4 regions of the Photorhabdus temperata genome follow, and region 3 is predicted to be linked to each of the others. Evidence: predicted binding sites of a transcription regulator. Region 3 holds the regulator's gene; each other region holds the start of a gene.

Region 1 (7,680 bases), on a different contig from region 3:
CCTTACGCAATTAATCGTTATCAAGAAGAAACAAAACGCTTGTATAAAGTTCTGAATACTCAATTGGAAAAAACATCCTATTTGGGTGGTCAGGAATACAGTATCGCTGATATCTCAACTTATCCGTGGGTTCGTGCCTATGAGCGTCAAAATATTGATCTGAGCGATTACCCCGCAGTGAAAAAATGGTTTGATGCTATTAGCCAACGCCGCGCTACCCAAATAGCCTACAGCAAAGCCTGATACCTGTCTGCGGGGTAACTATTTCCCCGCAAAACTTGATCCGGCTAACAGATAGCTGTATTTTAAATCACCAGCCTTGATATCCCTGCTATAGTTTCTATATAAACTTAGGTTATAGGAGTGGCTATGCATATTTTAATCACCGGAGGAACAGGCTTGATTGGCAGCCGTCTGGTTTGCCAGCTTCTTTCCCTATCCCATTCCATTACCATTCTGAGCCGCTCACCACAAAAAGTGTACTCTCTGTTCAGTAAACAAGCTGAATGCTGGACCACTCTGAAAGATAAAACGGACCTCAATGATTTTGATGCCGTTATTAATCTTGCTGGTGAACCCATAGCAAATAAACCCTGGACTTCAGCGCAAAAAGAAAAGCTGTGCCAGAGCCGCTGGACACTAACAGAACAACTCAGCAAGTTAATTAATGCCAGTCAGACACCACCAGAAGTATTTATTTCCGGCTCTGCGGTGGGCTATTACGGCGATCAGAATCAAGCAGTTGTGACAGAACATGAACCACCCAATAATGAATTTACTCATCAACTCTGTAAACGATGGGAACAACTTGCATTACAAGCTGCCAGTGATCAAACCCGTGTTTGTCTTTTGCGTACCGGCGTTGTACTGGCAAAAAACGGTGGAGCACTGAAAAAAATGTTACCACTTTTCCGCCTTGGGCTTGGTGGCCCTATGAGTAGCGGAAAGCAGTATCTATCTTGGATCCATATCGATGATATGGTGAATGCCATCTATTACCTATTGATGACACCCGGTTTGAACGGTCCTTTTAATATCACCGCCCCTTATCCGGTACATAATGATCAGTTTGCCGCAACACTCGGAGAAGTCTTGAACCGCCCTGCAATTATCCGCATACCTGCTTTTGTGCTGAAATTACTCATGGGAGAAGCTGCGGCACTGGTACTGGGAGGACAGCAGGCAATACCGCATAAACTGGAACAAGCTGGTTTTGGCTTCCGTTATTTTCAGCTAAAGGAAGCTTTTGAAGACCTGATACACACTAAATCTCAACACCTTTAGCGCCTTGCCAACGGGTAAACAGATCATGAGGTAGCTCTATATCAAACTGATCGAGCACCCGATTAACCGTCTGGTCAATAATATCCTGAATCTGTTCAGGCCGATGATAAAATGCTGGCACCGGCGGCATAATCACCGCACCTATTTCTGCCGCCTGAGTCATCAACCTGAGATGCCCCAAATGCAATGGTGTTTCTCTCACACCAAGCACCAACTTACGGCTTTCTTTCAATACAACATCTGCCGCTCTGGTCAATAACCCATCAGTATAGCTGTGAACAATACCTGAAAGGGTTTTCATTGAACATGGCAAAACGACCATACCCGAAGTTTTGAACGAACCGGAAGAGATAGCAGCGGCTATATCTCTGTTGTCATACACAACATCAGCCAGCGCTTGCACATCCCGTAAACTATAATCTGTTTCAAGCGCCAGTGTCTGGCGAGCGGACTGACTGATGACCAGATGTGTTTCTATGCCCTCAACTGGCTGTAAAGCTTGCAGCAGCCTGACGCCATAAATAGCCCCGCTTGCTCCTGTAAGCCCCACGATCAATCTTTTCATTTTTTCCTCATGCTGACACTGGACAACAATTTTAAATCCGAAGGTCATCAACCTTCATTATAGATATCCAGGTTTTCGATTTCGTTCTGATTATTCAATGTCATTTCATCGTCTTTACGCAGATTTTCCAGATAATAGAGATAAGTCTGGTCAATGTCTTTGGTAACATAAATGCCATTGAATACTGAACATTCAAACTCTTCAATATCTGGGTTTTCTTCACGAACGGCATCAATCAGATCCGTCAAATCCTGGAATATCAACGCATCTGCACCAATGAGCTGGCGAATTTCATCAACTTCACGTCCATGAGCGATCAATTCATTTGCATTTGGCATATCAATGCCATAAACATTCGGGAAACGCACTTCTGGAGCCGCAGACGCAAGATAAACCCTCTTCGCTCCCGCTTCACGGGCCATTTCAACAATCTGTTCTGACGTTGTACCGCGAACGATAGAGTCATCCACCAGCAGCACATTCTTATCGCGGAACTCAGCACGATTGGCATTCAGTTTACGGCGGACCGACTTCCGACGCTCCTGTTGACCCGGCATAATAAATGTCCGGCCAACATAACGGTTTTTCACAAACCCCTGACGGTAGGGTTTACCCAGTATACGGGCAATTTCCAGAGCAATATCACAGGAAGTTTCAGGGACAGGAATAACCACATCAATATGTAAATCTTCCCACTCACGGGCAATTTTCGTCCCCAACTTATGGCCCATCCGCACACGGGCGTTATAAACCGAAATCTTATCAATAAAAGAGTCTGGACGGGCAAAATAGACAAATTCAAACAAACAGGGGGTCAGAGAAGGATTTTCAGCGCACTGGCGGGTAAATAACTGGCCTTTCTCAGTGATATAAACCGCTTCACCCGATGCGACATCCCGCAGGAATTCAAAACCCAGCGTATCCAATGCAACACTTTCAGAAGCGACCATATATTCATTACTGCCATCATTCAGAGTACGCTTGCCTAATACCAACGGACGAATACCGTGCGGATCGCGAAAAGCGACTAACCCATGACCGATAATCATCGCAATACAGGCATAAGCGCCACGAACCTGTTTATGCATTGCCGCTACCGCGGCGAAAATATTGTCAGGTTCCAACGGATAATACTGAAAACGATCCAATTCATTAGCAAAAACATTGAGCAAAATCTCGGAATCTGACGTGGTATTCACATGGCGACGGGCATTTTCAAACAACATTCTTTTTAATTCATGCGCATTCGTCAAATTACCATTGTGTGTCAATGTAATACCAAATGGAGAGTTCACATAAAACGGCTGGGCTTCCGATGCACTGGAGCTGCCCGCTGTCGGATAGCGAACATGACCAATCCCAATCGTTCCCTGTAAACGCCGCATATGCCGGGTTTCAAATACATCTCTCACTAAGCCGTTGGCTTTGCGTAAACGAAACCCATTGTTGCCATCAATAGTGGCAATGCCAGCAGCATCTTGCCCACGGTGCTGAAGCACCGTCAACGCATCATAAATCGACTGGTTAACCGGTGTAAAACCGACGATACCAACAATACCGCACATGTAGTTTTTCCTCATCAGCCAAGCGGAGAGGTATATTTCTCCGGCAGGAAACTTGACGCATTTTGCAGGTAGTCAAAGAACCACCTGATGATATGACTGAACTGCGGGATCAATTGTGACTGCTTCCAGTCATCACTTTGAGACAATGGTGTGAATGTATCCAGAAAAAACAGAATAGCAGCAACAATCAGCACACCACGCAATGCCCCAAAGCAGACTCCGAGTACCCGATCAGTACCAGACAATCCAGTCCGTTGCACAAGAGAACCTATCACATAGTTCACCACAGAACCGACAATTAAAGTCGCAATAAACAGAAGCGCAATGGCGATTCCGTTACGCACCAGTTCATCTTCAAAACGGGTAAAATAGACCGCTAAGTAAGAGTAGAAGTGGCTTGCCACAAAAAAAGCACATCCCCAGGTGACCAGTGACAACGCCTCACGAATAAACCCACGAATCAGGCTAACCAATGCCGAGAAGCCAATAATGGCAATAATGACGTAATCAATCCAAACCATGTTTTAATTCCAAAATAGACGCCCCGGCATCCGTTTCAGGCGCATTTTAACAGAAAACGAAAACGTTTGCGTAGCAGATTTCCTATTCCACTGAAAATAATTAGCGGCGATATAGGAAATTCATTATCGCCGCGGTCACTTAATATTTACTACTTAATTTCATCACAATTATCCTATTCGTCACATAGGCATCGTCAGCTTTATCACGGTCTATAGCTTCTTACCTGCCCTTGTAATCCTGTCAGATTTTTCAGTTCTGATAACGCCGAGTCGAGTTGTTGTTTAGAAGCATTCGGACCGACATATATTCTGGTTAACTGCCCATTCACCGGAGATGAAGGTACCGTATAGACCTGATAACCCGACAAACGCAGTCTGGCAACGATTTCATCCACCTTTCCAGCGTTTTTCAAGGCACCCAGTTGTACGATATATGCTTGCCCTTGCGGTGCTTTTTCAACAGGTTTAACTTCAGGCTTCGGTTCCGGTTTAATCTCTGGTTTCGCCGGCACCGGCTGCTTAATATCTGGTTTTTGTTCAGGCTTAATCTGTGGTTGAGGTTTGACTGCCGGCTGAACAGCAGGAGGCGCTATCGGTGCAGGCGACGACGGAACTGTCACCAATGGTATTTCCGGCTGCTCTAGCGTCTCCGGCAGCAATGCCTCGGTCTCATCTTCCAGAGGCATTGATAATATTGGCGGATTAAGGGGAGGAATAGATTCAATTTCTTGCTCATCCCCAGGCTTCGGAACTAGGGGAATTGATGCAAACTTATCTTCGTTATATTTCTTGTTGCCGTCCAACAATGCAGGCAGCACAATAACACCCAGTGCTACCAATACAATTGTACCGACCAAACGATTTTGAAATTTACTTGCCACTTCGCTTCTCCCTGTCCAGAGCCTCCATGACATGCGCTACGGTGTGGAATGAACCACAAACGACAACAATATCCTGTTCATCAGCGTCTGCCATTGCCTGGTACCAGGCACTTTCCACATCAGTAAATACCCGTGGCTGTTCAAGATGCTCAGCCAATGCCTGTGCATCTGCACCACGCAGTTCAGTCAACGGAGCACAATACCACTCATTAATTTGCTGTGACAGGCAAGCCAGTGTGCCGGCAATATCTTTATCGCCAAGCATACCCACTACCCCAAGAATTTTGCTGCCCGGTTGACGGGGCAACAGGGCTAATTTCTGTACCAAATAAGCCGCGGCATGTGGATTATGCGCCACATCCAGAATCAACAACGGCTTTTCATGAATTATTTGGAAACGCCCAGGCAATTGCGCATTTTGCAACCCCTGATGGATGGCATTTTCATTAATAGCCTGACTGACTTTATCTCCTTGTCGTAACAGGCAACAAATGACACCCATTGCGGTTGCGGCATTCATCAAAGGAACATTTGGCAAAGGCAGATGACTAAATAGCATATCATCAGATTGCCAGTGCCAATCTTTCTCCTGTTGAGAAAAGCGCCAGTCAATACCACAGCGGAACAACTTGGCTCCCAATTCATCGGCAACTTCCGCAATAGAAGATGACATATCCGGTTCACCAACCACGGCAAAACGATCTTTGCGGAAAATACCCGCTTTCTCACGACCAATATATTCGCGATCAGCCCCTAACCAGTCAATGTGATCAAGTGCAATACTGGTAACGGCTGCAATATCAGCATCCACAATATTTGTCGCATCCAGCCGCCCACCTAAGCCGACTTCTAAAATGACGACATCCAGGCAAGCTTCTTTAAACAATTGCAGAGCCGCTAATGTGCCATATTCAAAATAAGTCAGTGAAATATCACCACGACGGGATTCAATATCCGCAAATACACGACAGAACGCCTGTTCAGGTAACTCTTTACCCTGAATACGGACTCTTTCGGTATAACGTACAAGATGCGGTGAGCTGTAAACGCCCACTCTCAACCCAGCCGCCAACAGAACAGATTCGATAGTGCAACAAGTGGTGCCTTTACCATTAGTACCGGATACGGTTATCACCTTAGGCGCGGGATTAACCAATTCCAAGGTTCGGGCGAGTTTGCCCACACGCTCAAGCCCCATATCAATGGCTTTAGTATGCAGGCTTCCAAGATAGGAAAGCCACGTCGTCAGCGGCGACGTGGCTTGAGGAATTTGCAAAGTGTCAGACATCTTCTTTATTGGTACTTATTTGAATATTCGCATCAACATCAGCGGGTTCTGCCACAAATTCAGCAACAACGGGTTTAGTACCAGGTTGCGGCTGATGAGTCAGTTTAGAAAGCAAATTGGCAAGTGTGTCTCGTATTTCAGGACGACGAACAATCATGTCAATCGCCCCCTTTTCCAACAAAAACTCACTGCGTTGGAAACCTGGCGGCAGTTTCTCGCGTACTGTCTGCTCAATAACACGTGGACCGGCAAAGCCAATCAATGCTTTCGGTTCAGCAATATTGATATCACCCAGCATTGCCAAACTCGCTGAAACACCGCCCATTGTCGGGTCAGTCATCACAGAGATATAAGGCAAACCACGTTCCTGCATTTTTGCCAAAGCAGCACTGGTTTTCGCCATCTGCATCAGTGACATCAGCGCTTCTTGCATACGGGCGCCGCCACTGGCAGAAAAACAGACCAGAGGACAATTGTCTTCCAGCGCCTGTTCTACCGCGCGAACAAAACGGGCGCCGACAACAGAAGCCATTGACCCCCCCATAAACGCAAATTCAAAAGCAGCAACAACAACCGGCATACCACTCAACGTGCCTTTCATCACGATCAGTGCGTCTTTCTCTTCAGTTTGCTTTTGTGCTGCCGATAAACGGTCTTTATACTTTTTAGAATCGCGGAATTTCAGAATATCTTTCGGCTCTAATTCCTCCCCTAATTCAGTTTTTATCCCTTCATCAAGAAGAGCCTCCAACCGGGTACGCGCCGAAATACGCATGTGATGATCACATTTAGGGCAAACCTCAAGATTGCGCTCTAACTCAGCACGGTAGAGCACCTGACTGCAACTATCACATTTGGTCCAAACCCCTTCAGGGATATTTGCCTTATGAGTTTGGGTAATGTTGCTTTTATTAAGAATTTTTTCAATCCAGCTCATTGAATGATCTTTCCGTCTGAATCTGGCTTATGCCAGTTTTGTTATGTGTGCCATTAAACCACAATGCTATTACAGTGTGGATAAAAAACTGCTCAAACCTGTTACGGGTTATTGGTTTTCTGTTTCATCGCCGCACGGCGGTGACGCCAGATTTCAATCACTCCAGGCAGAATTGAGATAAAGATGATAGCAACAATCAACAGTTTCAAATTCTGTTGTACCATTGACATATCACCGAATATATAACCAGCATAGGTGAATAACAGTACCCAAACCAGTGCGCCAATCACGTTATAAGCAGCAAAATGACGATAAGACATTTTCCCCATGCCTGCAACGAATGGTGCAAATGTTCTGATAATTGGTACAAATCGCGCTAAAATAATGGCTTTCCCACCATGTTTTTCATAAAACTCATGTGTTTTATCCAGATAACTCCGGCGGAAAATTTTCGAATCCGGGTTGGTAAATAATCTTTCGCCAAAGACACGACCAATAGCATAGTTCACCGCATCGCCAATAATGGCTGCAATAATCATCAGCACCACCATGATATGCACATTCAGATCATTTGAATCCAAAGCCGCCAAAGCGCCCGCAACAAATAGCAGCGAATCTCCTGGCAAAAATGGAGTAACC
Region 2 (7,680 bases), on a different contig from region 3:
TAGTTAAGATGCGAACAATCAACAATGGCGCAGGCAGAAACCTGGAATTATGATGGCGGGATAGTAGTTTTTGCTACTACCCCGCCAGTGAGGATAACGTATGTCTGCTGTTTATCTACAGTCAAACATAGGTTGGTGCCTCACTCCACGTGTCGCCCGATGTTTGATAAGGCCCGAAAGCGATATCACTGAGTTGGACGGTAGGCACCTTACTCTGGCATCATTCGATAGTTTATGTGGTATATCTCCACCTTGTTGTGGACCGACATAAGAAGTTGAATGAGCAACTGGGCTAACTTAATGCAGGTTCCGTGCCAACGTTAAAATTAAAATCATAACAAATTGATTTTATTATTAAAAATAAAAAACTTAACGTTTCAGCTACAAAATATCTTGTTTCTGGCATAAATAAAATTTGTCTTCTGTCGCCAATTACAGACACCAGAAATCATGAAAATAAAAATATATATAAATCAAATAATTAAATGTCTCCTTTTTGAGACACTCATAATGGCGCTTGTCGGGTAATTGAGACAATGAAGAAATAGGGCCTGAATTCCCAAGAATTTCCGGTATAAGACTTTTACATTTGAATCAGTAACATTAATATCATTCAGATAGAAGAAAAGTTGTCTTGCTAAAGATTTCATAAACCCTGTAGGCGACCATAAAAAACATAAAAAATTAAATTTAAAAACTAAAACACTATATTTAAGTCAAAAACACCAAAATAATAAATCAAAAATACACAACACGCATTAACCTCCCCGCCAAGCTATTTCATGCAATCATTAGAATTGTAAATTTTATTTTATAGTCTAGTATCATTAGAGAGTTACAACCATATCGAGTTAAAAGTCATATTTCTCTATGCAACGATGTAGTCGCAAAAATTTCATTAATCAGTAAAGGGTAATAGAAATGAGAGTAATTATTATTGGAGCAAGCGGTACAATAGGAAAAGCAATCACGGAAGAATTAGAAAAAAATCATGAAGTTATTCGTGCTGGAAGGAGCGGATTAGATATTATAGTTGATATCACATCCGTTGATAGTATTAAGAATATGTATGAAAAAATTGGAAAAGTTGATGCTGTAGTCAGTGCAACAGGTAGCGCACATTTTGGATCAATTTTGGAATTAACCCCAGAGTTAAATGAAGTGGGCATAAGAAGTAAACTCAAAGGCCAAATTAACTTAGTACTTTTAGGGATAAATTATATTAATGATGGAGGCAGTTTTACTTTAACAACTGGAATTATGATGGATGACCCTATTCTGCAAGGGGCATCAGCAGCTATGGCAAATGGTGGTGTCAAGGCATTTGTAAAATCTGCGGCAATTGAAATGCCAAGGGGAATTCGTATAAACAGCGTTAGCCCTAATGTCTTGCAGGAATCATTAGATAAATATGGTGAATTTTTCCCAGGTTTTAACGCAGTTCCTGCCAGCCGTGTAGCACTCGCTTTTAGGAAAAGCGTAGACGGGGCTCAAACCGGCCAAAATTACGAGGTTTATTAATTCAGAGAAAATAACCAAATATATAAGTCTAAGAGGCTTATATATTTATATAGCGTAATTTTCATAAGGGCGGTCAATTGCTATATAAACATCTTTCTCGCCAAAGGAAAATGTACTATAGCCGATAAGAAACTGACCGAAATCCATCAACTATTAGCAAATAGCTGAAAAGAAATCAGCAGACAAAAGAAATAAAAAATGGCTTCAATTGTAATTTCACGTCAGTTACCGAACGAAAAATCCCAATGAAGCCAATGAGCACTATCAGCCTAAAAAACCGCCTGACACAATTTACTTATACAGCAATACTACCCCAACTGCTTACGGGCATTACGGAAAATCCGCATCCACGGACCATCTTCGTTCCACTCCTCTGGATGCCAGGAGTTATTCACAGTGCGGGATACCCTTTCTGGATGTGGCATCATCACGGTTGCCCGCCCATCAAGGCTGGTGACTGCGGTAATACCATTCACTGAACCATTGGGGTTAGCCGGGTAGTTTTCCGTGACCTGACCATAGTTGTTCACGTAACGCAGAGCCACTAACTGGTTGCTTTCAAGCATCTTAAGATGCTGGCTATCGCGGAATTCCACTTGCCCTTCACCATGAGAAACAGCAATCGGCATACGTGAACCCACCATATCTTTCAGGAAGAGTGACGGACTGTCCATAATTTCCACCAAACTGAAACGAGCCTCAAAACGTTCTGAGCGGTTACGAACAAAACGCGGCCAATGTTCCGCACCAGGGATCAACTCCCGCAGGTTAGACATCATCTGGCAACCATTACAAACACCCAGCGCCAGAGTATCAGGCCGTGTAAAGAAAGCCGCAAATTCATCACGAACGCGTTCGTTGAACAGAATTGATTTCGCCCAACCTTCACCGGCACCCAGCACGTCACCATAAGAGAAGCCGCCACAAGCAACCAGTGTCTGGAACTGTTCCAATCCAATACGTCCAGACAGCAAATCACTCATATGCATATCAATAGCGTCAAAACCTGCCCGGTGGAAGGCAGCAGCCATTTCAACATGAGAGTTAACACCCTGTTCACGCAGGACAGCCACTTTCGGTCTTACCTGCTGCAAAATGTAAGGTGCGGCAATATCTTCTGAAATATCAAACGTCAGTTTTACATTCAATCCGGGATCTTGATTATCCCGTTTGGCCTGATGCTCCTGATCTGCACACTCTGGATTATCACGCAGACGCTGCATTTGCCATGTGGTTTCAGCCCACCATAGACGCAGAGTACTGCGATTCTGGCGATATACTTCGGTATTGCCACTAAAGATGACAAAATCATCACCCACTTTGGCCTTACCCAAATAATGCACACAGTCAGCCAATCCATGTTCTGCCAGCAGGTTTTCAACAAACGCTTTATCAGATGCACGGATCTGAACCACAGCACCCAACTCTTCCGTAAACAACGCAGCCAGAATATCTTCATCAAACACACTGATATCAGCTTCAATGCCACAATGACCGGCAAAAGCCATTTCAGCCAGCGTTACCAGCAAGCCACCATCAGAACGGTCGTGATAGGCCAGCAATTTCTGTTCTGCAATCAGTTGCTGAATCGCATTGAAAAATCCAGCCAATTGTTCAGCGCTACGTACATCAGCAGTCTTGTTACCAAGCTGGCGGTAAACCTGCGCCAACGCGGTGCCACCCAATGTGTTCTTCCCTTGCCCCAAATCGATTAACAACAACGCATTATCTTCATCAATGGAAAGCTCAGGCGTTACTGTACGACGCACATCTTCCACTCTGGCAAAGGCCGTAATCACCAGCGATAAAGGTGACGTCATTTCACGCTCTTCACCTTTGTCATGCCAGCGGGTTTTCATCGACATGGAATCTTTACCCACGGGAATAGTCAGCCCCAGAGCAGGACACAACTCCTCACCCACAGCTTTAACTGCCGCATACAAACCGGCATCCTCTCCAGGATGACCCGCGGCAGACATCCAGTTAGCCGAAAGCTTAATACGTTTCAAATCCTGAACATAAGCGGAAGCGATATTAGTTAGCGCTTCACCAACAGCCATACGGGCAGAGGCGGCAAAATCCAGCAACGCGACTGGCGATCGTTCCCCCATAGACATCGCTTCGCCATAGTAGCTATCAAGACTGGCGGTAGTCACCGCACAATCTGCCACCGGGATCTGCCACGGGCCAACCATCTGATCACGGGAAACCATGCCAGTCACAGTACGATCGCCTATCGTTATCAGGAATGTTTTTTCCGCCACAGCCGGCAAGTGCATAATGCGCTTAACAGCCTCCGCCAGATTGATATCCCTGCGTTCAAGGCTTTCACCACTGGCTTTTAATGTACTGACATTACGCAACATTTTTGGCGTTTTACCCAGCAGCACATCCAGCGGCATACCAATTGGCTGGTTATCAAAGTGTTCATCATTCAGCAGCAAATGACGCTCTTCTGTTGCCTCGCCGATAACGGCATAAGGCGCCCGCTCACGCCGGCAAATTTCCTCAAACAGAGGAAGCTGTTCTGGCGCAACAGCCAGTACATAACGTTCCTGAGATTCATTACACCAGACTTCCAGCGGACTCATTCCCGGCTCATCATTAAGAATTTTGCGTAGTTCAAACCGTCCACCGCGACCACCATCACTTACCAACTCAGGCATAGCATTAGAAAGCCCACCAGCACCGACATCATGAATGAACAGAATCGGGTTGTTTTCACCCAATTGCCAACAGCAATCAATCACTTCCTGACAACGGCGTTCCATTTCCGGGTTATCACGTTGAACAGAAGCAAAATCTAGATCAGCATCAGATTGACCAGATGCCATAGAAGATGCCGCACCACCGCCCAAACCAATGTTCATAGACGGGCCGCCAAGCACAATTAATTTAGCGCCAACAGATATTTCACCCTTTTTGACATGCTCATCACGGATATTACCCATCCCACCCGCCAACATGATGGGTTTGTGGTAGCCACGTAATTCACTGCCGTTATGGCTGTTTACTTTTTCTTCATAGGTACGAAAATAACCCAGCAGCGCCGGACGGCCAAATTCGTTATTAAATGCAGCGCCGCCCAGAGGGCCTTCAGTCATGATATCCAAGGCGCTGACAATACGATCCGGTTTACCGAAATCCTCTTCCCACGGCTGTTCAAAACCCGGTATCCGCAGATTGGATACCGAAAATCCCACCAACCCGGCTTTTGGCTTGGCGCCTCGCCCCGTCGCGCCTTCATCGCGGATTTCGCCACCAGAACCTGTCGATGCTCCCGGCCACGGGGAAATTGCGGTTGGATGATTATGCGTTTCAACTTTCATCAGGATATGGGCCTGCTCCTGATGGTAATCATATGAACCGTCTTCCGCACTGGCAAAGAAACGGCCAACAGCAGACCCTTCCATCACAGCGGCATTATCCTTATAAGCTGACAAGACATAATCAGGTGTCTGCTCATAGGTATTTTTGATCATTTTGAACAGTGATTTTGGCTGTTCCTGACCATCAATAATCCAGTCAGCATTAAATATTTTATGGCGACAATGCTCTGAATTAGCCTGAGCAAACATATAAAGCTCAACATCGGTTGGATTACGTTCCAGTTTTTGGAAAGCTTCCATCAGATAATCAATCTCATCCGGGGCCAACGCCAATCCAAGTTCAATATTGGCTTTCTCTAACGCACTACGCCCTGTTTGCAGAATATCAATGCGTTTTAACGGAGCGGGTTGCTGATGAGAAAATAATTTCTCCGCCTGTTCCAGTTGAGTAAAAACCGTTTCCATCATCCGGTCATGCAACAACGCCGACAACATTTGCCATTGTGCATCACTCATTTCATCACACTGAACGTAGTAAGCCAGACCACGCTCCAAACGCACAACCTGAGACAGACCACAATTGTGAGCAATATCGGTTGCTTTCGAAGACCACGGGGAAATGGTTCCCGGACGAGGAGTCACTAACAGCAACGTACCTTGTGGTTCGTGTTCAGCCAGAGAAGGTCCATATTTTAATAATCGTTGTAATTTTGCTGAATCAGCATCACTCAAAGTTGCATTAATTTCTGCGAAATGAACATATTCCGCATAAATATCATTGACCGGAAGTTGCTGTTCCTGACACACAGAAAGAAGCTTGGTGATACGAAATGCCGATAAAGCGGGTGAGCCACGCAGAATTTCCATAGTAATACATTCTCTCATCTTAGAAGCAAAGCCTGACTGATGCCTCAGGGGGAAACGGGCACATTATAGAGGATTGCGACCAGTGACGAAACCGTTTGCGTGACGATTATTAATGCTAATTATCTTATCGCCAGGTTATGCAAATGGTATCAATTAAGTTGCGCCGCAAGTTTTTGTTCCGCAAAATGCTCAATCACTGGAAATTTAGCCATGATAATATAACGCGTTTTTGCATCGCACCACACCGCGTTATACAGAGATAATTGTTTGAATAATATAAAAATAAACTATTTCGTTATCATTGTTATCGCTCTTTTTTCTGCCGCAATCATCAGTCTGAACATCAGTTGGCCGAATAAACAGCAGGAGCAGATTAACAGGATCATGACCAAGGGAGAGCTACGGATTAGCACAATCAGCTCACCTCTGATTCATCTTACAAGTAAAAAAGAACCCAATGGGTTTGATTACGAGCTGGCGAAACGCTTTGCTGATTATCTTGGCGTTAAATTGGAAATCAAATTCAGAACAAATTTCAACCAATTATTTGACGATCTGGAAAAGGGTGACGCAGATTTTTTGGCTGCCGGTCTTACCTATAATGAGGAGAGACTGGAGCAAACCCGCACGGGTCCAGCTTACTATTCTGTTTCTCAACAACTGATTTACCGCAAAGGGACTCCACGTCCCCGCTCTTTTAAGGATTTGAAAGGCAAATTGCTGGTCACTTCTGGTTCGGCTCATGTTAGTACGCTGAAAAAGATGAAAGAAGAGTCTTACCCGGAACTTGAATGGGATGAGACACAGCAATACAACACCCGGGAATTACTGGAGCGGGTATCAGAGGGCAAACTGGATTACACCTTGGGCGACTCTATCAATGTCGCGTTGCAACAGCGTACTCACCCTAATCTGGCCGTCGCTTTTGATATCAGTGAAGATAATCCCCTGACGTGGTATTTAAAACGTATTGATGATTACAGCCTTTATGCCGCCATGCTGGATTTTTTCAGCCAGATGACGGAAGAAGATGTGATGCCACGGCTGGAAGAGAAATATTTCGGTCATGTCGGCTCATTTGATTATTTCGATACACTCTCTTTTCTCAGTGCTATTGATCATATTCTGCCTGCTTATCAACCTCTGTTTGAGAAATACTCCAGCGAAATCAGCTGGCAACTACTGGCTGCAATTGCCTGGCAGGAGTCTCACTGGGACCCACAGGCAACCTCTCCCACAGGTGTGCGTGGCCTGATGATGTTAACCAACCCGACGGCTAAAGGGTTAGGTGTTGTTGACCGCCTTGATCCAGAAGAAAGTATTAAAGGCGGCGCAATCTATTTACAAAATCTGATGAAACGACTACCTGAAAACATCCCTAAAGATGAGCGAATCTGGTTTGCACTGGCTGCTTACAATATGGGCTATGGTCACATGCTGGATGCTCGTAAACTAACGGCATCACAGAAAGGAAATCCCAATAGCTGGCTTGATGTAAAAGCCCGAATACCGCTGTTAAGCCAGAAAAAATACTATACCAATACCACCTACGGGTATGCCCGTGGGCATGAGGCTTATCGCTATGTCGAAAATATCCGCCGTTATCAACTTAGTTTAGTTGGATATTTACAGGCAAAAGAAAACCGGAAGAAATTAGTTTCTCAGGAAGAAAAATCAAAAGCAGAGTAAACAACTCCCCCACCAATGATATTTATTGATTTTCTTCCCGCTGTTTTCTGGCGGCTTTTAATGCCTTATGTTGTTCCCGACGTTGTTTAAAAAAAGCACTCAACATCGTGGAACACTCTTTAGCAAGTACGCCGCCTGTAATTTCAATCTGATGATTCATACCGGGATGGCGCAATATATCAATCAAAGAACCGACTGCGCCGGTTTTCATATCGTTGGCACCATAAACCAGTCGCTGTATCCGGCTATGCACCATAGAACCCGCACACATAGT
Region 3 (7,680 bases):
GAGTTGACCATTATGCAATGGGAGATGCCTTTGGTCATATTGCATTGGGTGTCGATGATGTCGCAGCCACTTGCGAATCTATTCGCAAAGCAGGTGGTAACATTACCCGTGAAGCCGGCCCGGTAAAAGGTGGAACAACCGTTATTGCTTTCGTTGAAGATCCAGATGGTTACAAAATTGAGCTTATTGAAAACAAAAATGCCAGCAACGCCCTGGGTAACTCAATCTGATGTCTGACAAAAAAGAGCCAAACGTCCTTAGTAGGCGTTTCCGAGGTTATTACCCTGTTGTTATTGATGTTGAAACTGGCGGCTTTAATGCCAAAACAGACGCGTTACTTGAAATTGCCGCCATCACACTGGAGATGGATGATCAAGGTTGGCTGGCGCCAAGCGAATCACTTCATTTCCATATTGAACCATTTGAGGGCGCAAATCTTGAACCAGCGGCCCTAGAGTTTACCGGCATCGATCCATCAAACCCGCTACGTGGAGCAGTAAACGAGTATGAAGCTCTGCACGCTATTTTCAAAATGGTTCGTAAAGGGATAAAAAATAGTCATTGCAGTCGGGCCATTATCGTTGCGCACAATGCTAACTTTGATCATAGCTTTGTTATGGCTGCCGCAGAACGCGCCAGACTGAAACGGAATCCATTTCATCCATTTGCGACTTTTGATACGGCTGCTTTGGGTGGCCTGGTATTAGGACAAACGATTTTAGCAAAAGCCTGCGCCACAGCCGGGATCCCATTCGACAATAATCAGGCTCACAGCGCCTTATATGATACTGAGCGTACCGCTGAATTATTCTGTGAAATGGTTAATCGCTGGAAACAACTTGGCGGCTGGCCCTTAGCGACAACAGAAGAAGAAAAAACCGGATAGACTTATAGCTAACTATAAGATTAATATAATCAAATTAAAATTTAAGCAATAACAAAAACCCCCATATATCAACATATGGGGAGATAACATAATAGCCTGTCGCTAATTTAAAAATTATTCTGTCGCGTTTTCATCCTGAGAGCGATATTTATCAGCGGTTTCTTTAATTAATGTTTGTAGCTCACCACGTTGATACATTTCAATAATAATATCGCATCCACCTATCAACTCACCTTCGACCCAAAGCTGAGGAAACGTTGGCCAGTTAGCATACTTTGGCAATTCTGCACGAATATCTGGATTTTGCAAAATATCTACATAAGCAAAACGTTCACCACATGCAGATAAAGCCTGAACAACCTGGGCAGAAAATCCACAATTTGGTAATTTAGGAGAGCCTTTCATATACAGCAGAATCGGGTTCTCTTTAATTTGGCGCTCAATCTTCTCAATAATCGTCATTTTTATTTCCTTTAAACCAACAGTATGTTGATAACCAACATCGTCACAATATTGGCGGAGAATACCATTTTCTCTCACCAATATGCATCCTGATATTTTCTTATCCTGGTAAGGATGGCCTTTATCAGGCAAAGATCAAGCAAACAGCAGCAAAAATGGCAATCATCACCAACGTGCTCACCGCAGTAAATAAGCCAAGCTTCAAATCGGTATTCATCGATCCCCCCTAAGAATAGAAGTCTATAACCAAAAATACCATTCAGTTAACATGGTTAATTATCCTTACATTAAGGAAAAAACATAAAATAACGATCACCCTGTATTTTATAACATTGATTATTGCTTTCACTTTTGAGCCAGATCAGACAAAATTCAGGATTTATCGCTAAATTATTGCCAGCAGACACCCTAATGTATAAAGATACTGGTAAATAATTAACAAAGAGTTTTAAATTTAGACCAAAAGGTCAGGAGTATTTCATCTCATGGCAACGATCAAAGATGTGGCTAAGCACGCTGGCGTTTCAACCACTACCGTATCCCATGTTATTAATAAAACCCGTTTCGTCGCCGAAGATACCAAGGCCGCCGTTTGGGCTGCTATCAAAGAACTGAGTTATTCACCCAGTGCTGTTGCCCGCAGTCTGAAAGTTAACCATACAAAATCGATCGGATTACTGGCAACGTCCAGCGAAGCCCCCTATTTTGCTGAAGTCATCGAAGCCGTTGAGAACAGTTGTTATAGCAAAGGCTATACGCTGATTTTGTGTAACTCACACAATAACATTGATAAACAGAAAGCCTATCTGGCCATGCTGGCACAAAAACGGGTAGATGGATTGCTGGTGATGTGTTCAGAGTACCCGGAACAATTGCTGGGAATGTTAGAAGATTATCGCAATATCCCAATGGTCGTCATGGATTGGGGGCAAGCCAGAAGTAATTTCACTGATACTATTATTGATAACGCATTCCACGGCGGTTATCTGGCTGGTCGCTATCTTATTGAACGTGGTCATCGTGATATTGGTGCGATCCCTGGCCCCCTGGCACGAAATACCGGTGGCGGCCGTCATCAGGGATTCTTGAAAGCCTTAAAAGAAGCCAGTATTCCAATCAGAGAAGAGTGGATTGTTCAAGGGGATTTTGAACCCGAATCGGGCTACAAAGCCATGCATCAAATTCTGAATCAAAAACAGCGTCCGACCGCAGTTTTCTGTGGTGGCGATGTTATGGCAATGGGGGCTATTTGTGCTGCTGATGAACTAGGATTACGCGTCCCACAGGATATTTCTGTGATCGGTTACGATAATATACGCAACGCCCGCTATTTCTCTCCGGCATTGACGACTATCCATCAGCCAAAAGAACGTCTGGGACAAATGGCATTTTCTATGTTACTGGATAGAATAGTCAGTAAACGTGAAGATGCACAAACTATTGAAGTACATCCACGTTTGGTTGAACGGCGTTCTGTCACAGATGGCCCCTTTATCGACTATCGCCGTTAATCCTCCCTATTCATCCTGAAGCCATTCAGCATTAAGAGTTTCACTATCGCCGAGATAGCCAAGAAGCCAACTTAATGCCGGAGAATGGCTATTTTGCACCCATGTCAAACAACACGGGCTATCCGGCAAAGGCTGCTCTAATTCCAATGCTTCCAGTTTTTTCTGCCGGATCAGCGGCATTGCCCTATGCTTAGGTGCCATCCCCACACATAAACCCTCGTTCAGACAAGCCAGACCAGATTCCCAATCAGGTACCACCAGTCTGCGCTGATTATCCAGAGTCCAGGTGTCACGCTTCGGTAAATTGCGGGATGTATCCTCAAGACACAAGCTAGGATAAGGTCGCATTTGATCATCTGACAGAGGGCCGGTCAGCTGAGTCAAAGCATGACCCGTACTGACGACACACAGCCAGGGCATAAATCCCATATCTCGGAAACTGTACCTTTCCCCTACCGGCGCTACCCGGGTGGCGCCAATTGCAACATCAACCCGGCCATCCACCAGCGCGTCCCATACACCATTGAATACTTCCTGATGAATAAACAGCTCTATATCAGGAAAATGGTGATAAAAATCAAGAATAAGCTGACGACTGCGTTCTGGTTTAACAACCCGGTCAATAGCAATACTGAATTGCCCTCTCCAGCCATTTGCAACCTGTTGGCACTGATGACGAGTGTCAATCATTTTTTTGATAACAGCGCGAGCCTCTTTGATAAAAATAGTGCCTGACTCAGTTAATTCCACATCCCGATGACGACGTTCAAACAACGGGACCGCAAGCCACTCTTCCAGTTGTCTTACGGTATAACTGATTGCAGAAGGGACGCGGTGAAGTTCCGTTGCAGCAGCACTAAAACTTCCCGTTCTGGCAACAGCATCCACAACTTCAAGTGAATATTCTGACCACATAATTTTACCTTTCAATTTTTTTCACAGCATTATCCAAATATTACCGTTTCACAAGTAAAAATCACGGCATATAGAATATGTAAAAATATTCTTATCTACCTACACAGCAAGTTATTTCAATCATGACATCCAAAGAGAGTAATCAAATGAAAAACTCAAGTCAGTTCATGTTCTACCTTGCAGGCTTGAGTATGCTGGGTTACCTGGCTATTGATATGTATCTACCGGCATTCGGCCCTATGCAACAAGAATTAGGTACATCGGCGAGAGCAATCAGTGCCAGCCTGAGCATCTTTCTTGCAGGTTTTGCCTTTGCTCAACTTTTGTGGGGGCCTCTTTCCGATCGCTTTGGAAGAAAGCCTATTATCATCACCGGGTTATCAATGTTTTCTGTTGGCTGTCTGGGTATGCTTTGGATAACAGACGCCACGCAACTTTTAGTTTTGCGTTTTATCCAAGCCATAGGTGTTTGTTCAGCCGCAGTTTCATGGCAAGCATTAGTTATTGATCGTTATGACGCCAACCATACTAAACGCGTTTTTGCCACGATCATGCCCCTAGTCGCACTTTCCCCTGCCCTGGCGCCTTTGATGGGTGCCTGGCTGTTACAACATGGCGGCTGGCGCATCATTTTTCTGGTATTACTGGCAATTACATTATTACTGCTGTTGCCTACTCTATTCCTGCAAGAAAACCGCCAAAAAAAGCGTGAGACTGAAACGCAGAAAAGCAATGTATCTTTCTTTACGTTACTAAAATCTCCGGTGTTCAGTGGCAACGTCCTGATATTTGCATCATGCAGCGCTGGTTTTTTTGCCTGGTTAACAGGTTCACCTTTTATTCTCAGTAATATGGGCTATAGCCCAAAGGATATCGGTCTGAGTTATGTGCCTCAAACGTTAGCCTTTATGGCCGGTGGTTATGGATGCCGCAGTATCTTGACTAAAATAAGAAGTGAAATTGTTTTCCCTTATTTGTTGGTTGGCTATGCTGTCAGCATGATTGTGCTGTATTTAATCGCAAAATTTAGCGAACCAACCATGTTAACGATTCTGATTCCTTTCTGTTTTATGGCCGCTATGAATGGTGCTTCATATCCCATTGCAGTCGCTAATGCTTTATCCGCTTACCCACAAGACAGTGGAAAAGCCGCCGCATTGCAAAACACGCTCCAATTAGGGCTCTGTTTTATTGCCAGCCTGATTGTTTCAGCATTTATTAACAATCCGCTTATATCGACAACCACTGTCATGGCTTCTACCATTATTCTGATGGCATTAGGATATTTTATACAGTGGAAAAAAAAAGCTGATCGCTGTATTCAAGCTGTTGAACAACATTCCTGATATTAATCAAATCGTTACTTCAATAAAGACTGTTAATTATCAATTAATTGCAGTCTTTATTTATTAATTGATGAAACAATTTTCCGCTTTTATACTCATACAAGTTCCTTATTCTAAATAACCCGAATTTGAGGTTTTCAGGAGCAATGATGACCCCCATGAAGTTTATGGATTAGTGATTTCTAGGGTTTCGCGCTTTAATTCTTTGCTATTTTTTGCATTTTGCTCCCTCGCATTCTGCTTTGTTAGCTAAAACGAGCCTCTCAATATTCCATCACCCTAACCTTGGAGAGTATATGAGTTCATCGCACATTGAAAACCAAAAAACTGTCATTAATTCCTGGCAGCGAATTGCCAATGAAATGCTACAAGAAGCAGGGATTCAGATTAATGGTCACAATCCCTATGATATCCAGGTAAAAAACCCTGATTTCTATAAAAGAGTTTTACAACAGGGCTCACTGGGATTAGGTGAAAGTTATATGGATGGCTGGTGGGATTGTGAGCGGTTAGATATTTTCTTTTATCGCGTTTTACGTGCTGGATTAGAAAATAAAATGCCCAATAATTTCAAAGATATAATGAGAATCGCAATAACCCGCTTACGTAATCTACAAACGCCAAAACGGTCATGGATTGTCGGTCATCAACATTATGATTTAGGCAGTGATCTTTTTACCCGTATGCTTGACCCTTATATGCAATATTCCTGCGGATACTGGAAACAAGCTAAAACACTGGAACAGGCTCAGCTTGATAAGTTGAAACTCATCTGCGAGAAATTGGAACTTTCTCCAGGTATGACCCTGCTGGATATTGGATGTGGTTGGGGTGGGCTATCAGCTTATGCCGCTAAAAATTATGGTATTTCCGTCACAGGTATAACTATTTCAGCCGAACAACAGAAATATGCACAGAAACAATGTACAAATCTGGATGTAAAAATCATTCTGAAAGATTATCGGGATTTACATGAGCAGTTCGACAGAATTGTTTCTGTCGGTATGTTTGAACACGTTGGACCTAAAAATTATGCGACTTACTTCGATGTTGTTCAAAGAAACTTGAAACCTGATGGCTTATTCCTGCTACATACCATTGGTTCCAGCAAAGCTAAGGCCAGTGCTGACCCGTGGATCAGCAAATATATTTTTCCTAATGGCTGCCTGCCTTCGATTGATCAAATAGCCCACACCAGCAAAAACTGTTTTGTTATGGAAGATTGGCATAACTTTGGCGCAGATTATGATCGAACATTGATGGTCTGGTATGAAAGATTTATTGCCAGCTGGCCGGAAATACAAGATAACTATAGTCCAACATTTAAACGCATGTTTAGCTATTATCTGAATGCCAGTGCAGGTGCATTTCGTGCACGCGATATTCAATTATGGCAAATCATGTTCAGCCCAAAAGGTATTGAAGGCGGGTTACGGGTAGCCCGGTAATTAACTAAAAGCTACAGTGGGAACCCACTGTAGCTTTTAGATATATTTATCACTAACGAAAATAACCAACATAGCCATTATCAAAAAAGGTCGTTTGATCAAATGCTATTTTCCCACCAGAAAATATCAAATCTAAATGATGGCTTCCCTTTACACCGCCTCCCAAACCAAGATGTAAACCAGGATGACGTTCTTCAAAACCCGCATTTCTGCCGTAAAGTGCTTTCACTCCCGTATTGGTGCCAATACCAAATTCTTCAACAATTCGATTTCCGTGATTATGGTTTAGATATAAATTAAAATCTCTGTTAAATTCCACATTGTCACAATCAAACCCAATGATTTCACCCTCTTTTATATTTATCGTCATCATATCATTGACAACTCCATACTTTATGGCAAAGGGTGCAGTACTCAAAAAGGTGCCACTAAAACTAACACTACCGTTAAGGTTCTTTATATGACTCGCAATTTCCCCAGGAATAACATCAAGATTTCCATTACCATCAATGGATGTCCACTGATGGTCTTTATCCAAATAACCTACAATTGAGTTTCCTTGATTATCTGTATATTGAATCTTCTGTGATCGACTTGATAGTTCAATCAATTTTTTGTTTCTTTCTGTTATTAATGTTTGTGGTTCGCTGAATGCCTCAATAAAATGAGGGCCATAATCTTTAAACAGTACTGATTTCTTCCACGATTCAGTAATAAATTTTCTTATTTTGATTAAATATTCTGGCCCTTGTGGAGATGCGCTCTTTAATGTTGATGATGCGTAAAGAAAGATAAATAAATCGCAATCGGATATTTTTTGTTTTATATCGTCTGCTGATGTTTCTTCTAAAAAAGCGAAATCAGATTTTACATTAAAATTCTTTTTGTACCCATGCATCTTTTGGGCAATATCGCTATGCTCAGTATCAGATCCAATAAATATCTTTATACATTCACCATGTCTTACTTTATCCGAAATTGCAGGGTGATATGATAAACAACGATACATATTTTCAAAACTTTTATCCATGAGAGCAATCCTATTTATTTTTAAGTAAGGGGAAGCCCCCTTACTTCAATTATAGAGAACCGCTAAGGGTTCTATTATAGGG
Region 4 (7,680 bases), on a different contig from region 3:
ACACGCGGCTGCAACATTAAAATTAACACCGACTCATTTATCCCGCCTTTTGCCTAGTCATTTTGAAGATATTAGTGTTACTAACCTTGAACGTTATCAAGAGGTAAATAATTAATCTGATAGTCAAACCTAAACGTTACTAAACCTGATTTTGCAACTGTCACATATAAACTATCACGATCAGCGATTCCATAGACTTTATCTTTAGGCTTTAATGAGCTGAATTTTATGTCTGATAATATAACATTTCCCTTTGTAAGTTTTTACCGTTATAACAGTCACAGTAAAAACACTAATTCCATAAGGGTAAAAATTCCCGGATTCCACTAACCCGCCCTGAACTTACATAAATAAAAAAGCCAGACATCATAATGATTAATCTGGCTTTTTTGAACTCATATGCAATTATTTGGACTTAATATTGCTATTCCCACTCAATCGTCGCAGGCGGTTTACCGCTGACATCATACACAACCCTTGAAATTCCATTGACTTCATTGATGATCCGGTTAGAAACCCGGCCAAGGAAATCATAAGGTAAATGCGCCCAATGTGCAGTCATGAAATCGACTGTTTCTACTGCACGTAAAGAGACAACCCAGTCATATTTACGGCCATCCCCCATAACACCCACAGAACGAACGGGCAGGAATACAGTAAATGCCTGGCTTACCTTATTGTACAAATCAGCTTTGTGCAATTCTTCAATAAAGATAGCATCCGCACGACGCAGCAGGTCACAGTACTCTTTCTTCACTTCACCCAAGACACGAACACCCAAACCAGGACCTGGGAATGGATGGCGGTTCAACATGTCATAAGGCAATCCCAGCTCCAGGCCAATCTTGCGAACTTCATCTTTGAACAACTCTTTCAGCGGTTCCACCAGACCCAGTTTCATCTCTTCCGGCAAACCACCTACGTTATGGTGAGATTTGATGACGTGTGCTTTACCTGTCGCAGAGGCCGCTGATTCAATAACGTCCGGGTAAATAGTGCCTTGAGCCAACCATTTAACCTGAGCCTGTTTACTTGCCTCTTGATCAAACACTTCAATAAACACACGGCCAATGGTTTTGCGTTTTTCTTCCGGATCATTGATGCCAGCCAATGCAGTAAGGAAGCGATCTTCTGCGGGAACATGGACGATATTCAGCCCAAATTTACCAGCAAACATTTCCATTACCTGGTCGGCTTCATTCAAACGCAGTAAACCGTTATCGACAAATACACAGGTCAGACGTTTGCCAATTGCACGATGCAGTAATAACGCGGTGACAGAGGAATCAACACCACCGGACAACCCTAAAATAACGTGATCGTCACCAATCTGTTCACGCAGACGTATAACAGCATCTTCAATAATCGAATCAGGAGTCCACAGAGCTTCACATTGGCAAATATCCAATACAAAACGTTCCAGTATGCGTTGCCCTTGATGGGTATGGGTGACTTCCGGATGGAACTGTACACCATAAAAACGTTTTTCTTCATTCGCTATAATGGCAAACGGGCAAGTATCAGTGCTGGCAATAGTGATAAAATCCGCAGGGATTGCAGTGACTTTATCACCATGACTCATCCATACATCCAGTAACGGTTTACCCTGCTCATTCAACGAATCCTGGATACCACGAAGCAATGCACTTTCCGCTTTAATTTCAACCTGAGCATAACCAAATTCACGTTCAATAGAACTTTCTACCTTGCCACCGCATTGCATCGACATAGTTTGCATGCCATAGCAGACACCCAGTACAGGAATATCGGCATTAAAAACATATTCAGGTGCACGCGGACTTTCCTGCTCTGTGGTACTTTCCGGGCCACCAGAAAGAATAATACCGCTTGGGTTGAATTCGCGGATTTGTTCTTCCGTTACATCCCATGCCCAAAGTTCACAGTAAACGCCGATTTCACGGATACGGCGAGCAATCAACTGAGCATATTGCGAACCAAAATCAAGGATAAGAATACGGTGCTGATGGATATTTGTTGTCATGTGTGGCGAATTCCAAAAAAACAAGTAAATAAGAACAAAGGAGATAGGTGGCTCCTACAGGAGCCACAATAAATATGAATTATAGACCTAATCGGTAGTTTGGAGACTCTTTGGTAATGGTTACATCGTGAACGTGGCTTTCCTGAATACCCGCACCACTAATGCGAACAAATTCGGCTTTGGTTCTCAATTCATCAATAGTTGCGCAGCCAGTCAGCCCCATACAGGAACGCAGGCCGCCCATTTGCTGATGGATAATGTTTTTTAGCAATCCCTTATAGGCAACTCGGCCTTCAATGCCTTCCGGTACCAGTTTGTCTGCGGCATTATCAGTTTGGAAATAGCGATCGGAAGAACCTTTAGACATCGCGCCCAGAGAACCCATTCCACGATAAGATTTAAATGAACGCCCCTGGAATAGCTCAATTTCTCCTGGGGATTCTTCCGTGCCTGCCAACATGGAACCAACCATGACACAGGAGGCCCCTGCGGCAATTGCTTTAGCAATATCGCCGGAGAAACGAATACCACCATCAGCAATAACCGGGATCCCTGTGCCTTCCAGCGCTTCAACCGCATCAGAGATAGCAGTAATTTGCGGCACACCGACACCCGTCACAATACGGGTAGTACAGATAGAACCAGGACCAATACCGACTTTAACCGCATTGACACCAGCTTCTACCAACGCTTTTGCACCTTCTCCCGTCGCCACGTTACCACCAATAATCTGTAGATTCGGGTATTTAGCGCGGGTTTCACGAATACGCTGCAATACACCTTCAGAATGACCGTGTGATGAATCAATCAGCAGAACATCAATACCCGCGGCAACCAACGCATCAACACGCTCTTCATTACCGGCACCCGCACCAACCGCGGCCCCAACGCGTAAACGTCCATGCTCATCCTTACAGGCATTAGGTTTACGTTCCGCTTTCTGGAAATCCTTAACCGTGATCATGCCAAGCAGATGAAAGTCCTCATCAACCACCAGCGCTTTTTCAACCCGTTTTTCGTGCATTTTCTGCAACACAACATCACGGGCTTCGCCTTCTTTTACCGTTACCAGACGCTCTTTAGGTGTCATTACCGCAGTAACCGGCTGATCCAGATCGGTAACGAAACGTACGTCACGACCCGTAATAATACCAACTAACTCATTTCCTTCGGTCACAACAGGATAGCCAGCAAAACCATTACGTTCTGTCAGTGCCTGAACTTCACGCAATGTTGTTTTCGGAGCCACCGTGACGGGATTTGTCACAACACCGCTCTCATGTTTTTTCACCCGGCTAACTTCTTCTGCCTGGCGCTCAATAGACATATTTTTATGAATAAAACCAATTCCGCCTTCCTGAGCCAGCGCAATAGCCAAGCCGGATTCAGTCACGGTATCCATCGCCGCAGACAGCATAGGAACATTCAGACGAATAGTGGAAGTCAGTCGAGTAGACAGATCAGCAGTGTTAGGCAGAACAGAAGAGTGGGCAGGAATTAACAAAACATCGTCAAAAGTTAAAGCTTCTTTTTTAATTCGTAACATAAGCAATATCTCACCAGGCTGCGGACAATTTAAGGAATAAAATATTGCCGCGGCATTATACAGAACGTAATCGGTTGCCTCCAGCATTTTATTAAAAAATTTCTTGCTTACTTCATAACGAACGTTAGTATCGGTGAATTAAGCCCTTGTTTTGGAATTTGATCTGGCTCACATGTCACTACCTTCTAATACTGGAATTTTTTCTGTCAGCCGCCTCAATCAGACGGTCCGTCAACTGCTCGAAATGGAAATGGGCAGAATTTGGCTAAGTGCTGAAATATCGAATTTTTCTCAACCCTCCTCCGGACACTGGTATTTCACCCTGAAAGATGAACGCGCTCAGGTGCGGACCGCAATGTTTCGCAGTAGTAATCAACGGGTGACATTCAAACCACAAAATGGTCAGCAGGTTTTAGTCCGCGCGGCAATTACGCTTTATGAACCCAGGGGAGACTACCAGCTTATTGTTGAAAGTATGCAACCCGCCGGTGATGGCCTGTTACAGCAACAGTTTGAATTATTGAAACAGAAACTCAATGACGAAGGATTATTTGATCAGCGTCATAAGAAACCCCTTCCCTCTCCTGCTCAACAGCTTGGGGTGATTACATCAGCCAGTGGCGCCGCCCTGCATGATATTCTGAATATTTTGCAGCGCCGTGATCCATCATTGCCAATTGTCATTTATCCAACAGCCGTTCAAGGGACCGAAGCGCCGCTACAGATTATTCGGGCAATTGAATTAGCTAATGAAAGGCAGGAATGTGATGTATTGATCGTCGGCCGCGGTGGTGGCTCGTTGGAAGATTTATGGAGTTTCAATGATGAACGTGTCGCCAGAGCGATTTTTCACAGTGATATTCCGATAGTCAGTGCAGTAGGCCATGAAACGGATGTTACCATTGCTGATTTCGTGGCAGATTTGCGGGCCCCGACACCATCAGCAGCCGCTGAATTGGTCAGCCGTAATCAACTCGAATTGTTACGTCAAATCCAGTCGCAACAACAGCGATTGGAGATGGCAATGGATTACTTCTTTGCACAAAAACAGCAGGTTTTCAGCCTGTTATCTCACCGTTTACAACAACAGCACCCTCATTTACGGCTGGCTCGTCAGCAAAACTTACTGGTTAGCTTACGCCAGCGACTCACTGACAGTTTGCAACGACATCTGCGACAAAGCGATCTGGCTTATGAGAAATTGCAACAACGGCTCGGGTATTCAGAACCCAGTCAGCAGATCCGCCAGTATAGCCAACAGATTCAGCAACAAGATTTTCGGCTAAAACAAGCGATCGAACGACAAATCAGCCGTTCCAGAGAAAAATTTGCTGTTTCCTGCTCACGAATGGAAGCCGTCAGCCCACTGGCGACACTGGCCCGTGGTTACAGCATCAGCGAAGCCCCTGATGGAAAATTACTGAAACAAACCAAACAAGTGCATGTTGGTGATACTCTGAAAACCCGGTTACAAGATGGCTGGATTGAGAGTGAAGTGATTAAGGTCAAGAAAGAACGTAAAAAACGACCAGCAAGTCAGAAATAGTGGCATTCCCTTGCCACTTATTTTTTCTACTATCAGAAACGGATTTCTGCACCTGCAATATAAGTCCGGCCTCTGGCTGTTTGCATAGACGAAGTTTGTTCAATCATTAATGGAGACGAATTTGCGCGATTAAGTGCTTCCGAATAATTTTTGTTTGCCAAGTTCTGTACTGAAAATTTCAACAGCACGTTTTTATTTATCTGATAATCACTATAAAGATCGACTATCGTTGGGATTTTAGGTTCCTTTTGCAATATAACCCGCCCGTCGTCATCAATATTATATTGATCTGGGTCCATCCTATGAGAATCACCCGTATATTTAACAATCGCACCAACACGGACTTTCTCATCAAATAAACGGACACCAGTATCCAGAGTCATAAAACTATCAGGCAATTGTGACACGGGATCGGCACCAAAATGCGCTGTAGCGGCAGAAGTTGGCTGGCGCGTTTTTTGCCAGCTATAAGCCAATTTGCTATAAAATATACCTGCATCATAATCAGCAGAAACTTCATACCCGCTTATTTTCACCGGCGTCAGACTATTGTGATAGATATACATTTTGATGTTAGGATCGACTGTATCGTAATCTACTGAACTATCAGCTTTACATGTTTTCCTATTGCCACAGATAAGCCAGATATCACTGAGAATATAATCTTTTATTCTAGATTGATACCAGGCAGCCTTCAGGCGGAAGGTATCTCCTTTTACAATCAAGTCTGGGCGGAAACTGTTAAAGCCAATTTGATAAGTGTCTGATGTCTCTCCTTTCAAAAATGGGTTCATGGATCCACCACCTTCATTACTATAGAAAGTTTCCTGAATATTTGGCGCTCTCATTGAACGGGCATAACTGACGAATGGCTGGAATTCAGGAATAATTTCTGCTGATAATAAAACACCTGGATTAAATCCATGTTGTTTCAAATCCAATTCAGTTTCCCACTGAGGGAAACAAGGGATCCGCAGATCACAAGCCGGTTTATGGCCTTTGACACTGTAGTCCATATAATTAAATGAAATGTCTGCCCGATAAATTCCACGACTAATTTTCAGCCCGCCATAAATACTGGCAATATCTTGTTTACCACTTGGTGCAAAAACATTATTTTCTTTTGCTTCACCATCTGTTTTTTCATATTCTTTCCTTTCTTGTTCATCTTGACCTTTACCAGAATAAATACTATCCGTTGCCTTGCTATACTCGGTTTTCATCAACTTACTGCCGAATGTCAGTTCAAAATCTGTATCACCATAGCCGAAACGGCTGATATTACTGATATCTATTGCATCTGATCTATTTTTAGCATTGCTATTCAGCAGCCTATAAAGTGAATCACCTTCGTAGCGTTGAGTCCCCTCGCTGGTGCTAGCCAGTAATTTTATATCAATCCATTCGCTGAATGGTGTGTAATTGTATTTTAGGTAAATATCCCGACTATCAATATGACGACGGGTAAATTTATTATGATAATTCCGTCCACTGAGCTCCATATCATGAAAGTCGCTCGGTTTAATATTTATTTTAATTAATTGCGAATTGGGCTTTTGCTTAAATGATTTATTTGTAACAAACTCATCGCTTAATACGCCATCGCCATTTTTATAATGCGCATCAATTGAATGTCCGCTGACAGCCAGCATAGCACCTATTGAACCTTCAGAACTGAACGCCGAGGTTTTACCTGCAACCGCTATCATGCCATTATGACCAATACCATTATTGCCATAATTTGCTTTTGTGCGTACTCCCAACGAATTCCCCGCGAATATCACATCATCTACGCCAATTGTGCGGAAATTAGCGCTACCCACTAATGCATTAACGCTATCTGAACCATCAGATTGACCACGGTTGACATCAATTCCCACGATAAAATTAGGATCAATTATTGCACCGAATTGATTATAAGTAGTACCGTGAGCTGGACTAGTCGGAGATGTACCATAAAAACTCTGGCTAACACCATCAACCATCATATTCACTCGTCCAAAACCACTTAATCCACGTATATTAATCGTCACTGTTCCCTGACCCGGATCTATTTGAGTATAAGTTCCTGGCATACTGCGTAATATACTATCCACTGACTGAAGTTTAGTATCTTCACCTTTAGAACTATAAGAACCGGGTTTTTCCATTGCCCGCACTTCAGCATTATCCTGTGAACCTGAAACCTTAAGACTACTGAATTTCAGCACCTTATCTGATTTCCCTTCTTGCTTTTCCTCACCATAAGCAAGCCCTTGAAGCCCAATAAAAACAACCCCGACCCCTGCTATTTTTGTCATTATTTTCATTTCAATCATCCAAAATGCATACAAATAAATATTTGCTTACATACCAATTTTCAAAAAAACAATAGAAATATTTAGCACTGATAAATAATTATCAGTGCTTTTAATAAAAACTTATATTTATAATTTCTTTCAGTTATCTTTTAATTGTGGGAAATACTTCTGAGCATCATCCAGCATCAAAATAAAACTGTAATCCAGTGCAGTGTCTTTCAGTCGGTTAAAACGGCCTGATTTACCACCATGCCCGGCACTCATATTGGTTTCCAATAATAAAATA

Evidence for each region. The regulator PurR, encoded in region 3, represses purine synthesis genes. The targets are predictions, from matches to a motif close to CANGCAAACGTTTGCNTG.
Region 1: cvpA (colicin V production protein) is a predicted target of PurR. The motif match lies at 3,991-4,008, and genes of this name have one in related genera.
Region 2: purL (phosphoribosylformylglycinamidine synthase) is a predicted target of PurR. The motif match lies at 5,802-5,819, and genes of this name have one in related genera.
Region 4: guaB (IMP dehydrogenase) is a predicted target of PurR. The motif match lies at 3,612-3,629, and genes of this name have one in related genera.

The regions. Positions count from the first base shown of each region.
Region 1 covers NZ_JAJAFX010000081.1:1,835-9,514, forward strand. Annotated here, with positions in the region: gene yfcG (GSH-dependent disulfide bond oxidoreductase) at 1-243, shown strand, start outside; gene LGZ99_RS21905 (TIGR01777 family oxidoreductase) at 370-1,284, shown strand; gene LGZ99_RS21910 (UbiX family flavin prenyltransferase) at 1,265-1,849, opposite strand; gene purF (amidophosphoribosyltransferase) at 1,897-3,414, opposite strand; gene cvpA (colicin V production protein) at 3,429-3,935, opposite strand; gene dedD (cell division protein DedD) at 4,139-4,816, opposite strand; gene folC (bifunctional tetrahydrofolate synthase/dihydrofolate synthase) at 4,806-6,104, opposite strand; gene accD (acetyl-CoA carboxylase, carboxyltransferase subunit beta) at 6,097-7,041, opposite strand; gene LGZ99_RS21940 (DedA family protein) at 7,143-7,680, opposite strand, start outside.
Region 2 covers NZ_JAJAFX010000014.1:79,445-87,124, forward strand. Annotated here, with positions in the region: gene LGZ99_RS07655 (short chain dehydrogenase) at 922-1,521, shown strand; gene purL (phosphoribosylformylglycinamidine synthase) at 1,830-5,717, opposite strand; gene mltF (membrane-bound lytic murein transglycosylase MltF) at 5,985-7,406, shown strand; gene tadA (tRNA adenosine(34) deaminase TadA) at 7,429-7,680, opposite strand, start outside.
Region 3 covers NZ_JAJAFX010000002.1:152,046-159,725, forward strand. Annotated here, with positions in the region: gene gloA (lactoylglutathione lyase) at 1-230, shown strand, start outside; gene rnt (ribonuclease T) at 230-886, shown strand; gene LGZ99_RS01355 (Grx4 family monothiol glutaredoxin) at 1,001-1,348, opposite strand; gene purR (HTH-type transcriptional repressor PurR) at 1,834-2,859, shown strand; gene punR (DNA-binding transcriptional activator PunR) at 2,866-3,774, opposite strand; gene punC (purine nucleoside transporter PunC) at 3,921-5,120, shown strand; gene cfa (cyclopropane fatty acyl phospholipid synthase) at 5,417-6,568, shown strand; gene LGZ99_RS01380 (CgnE/CgnB domain-containing protein) at 6,621-7,598, opposite strand.
Region 4 covers NZ_JAJAFX010000023.1:52,731-60,410, forward strand. Annotated here, with positions in the region: gene guaA (glutamine-hydrolyzing GMP synthase) at 425-2,002, opposite strand; gene guaB (IMP dehydrogenase) at 2,082-3,548, opposite strand; gene xseA (exodeoxyribonuclease VII large subunit) at 3,721-5,094, shown strand; gene LGZ99_RS10870 (TonB-dependent receptor domain-containing protein) at 5,127-7,403, opposite strand; gene LGZ99_RS10875 (S9 family peptidase) at 7,533-7,680, opposite strand, start outside.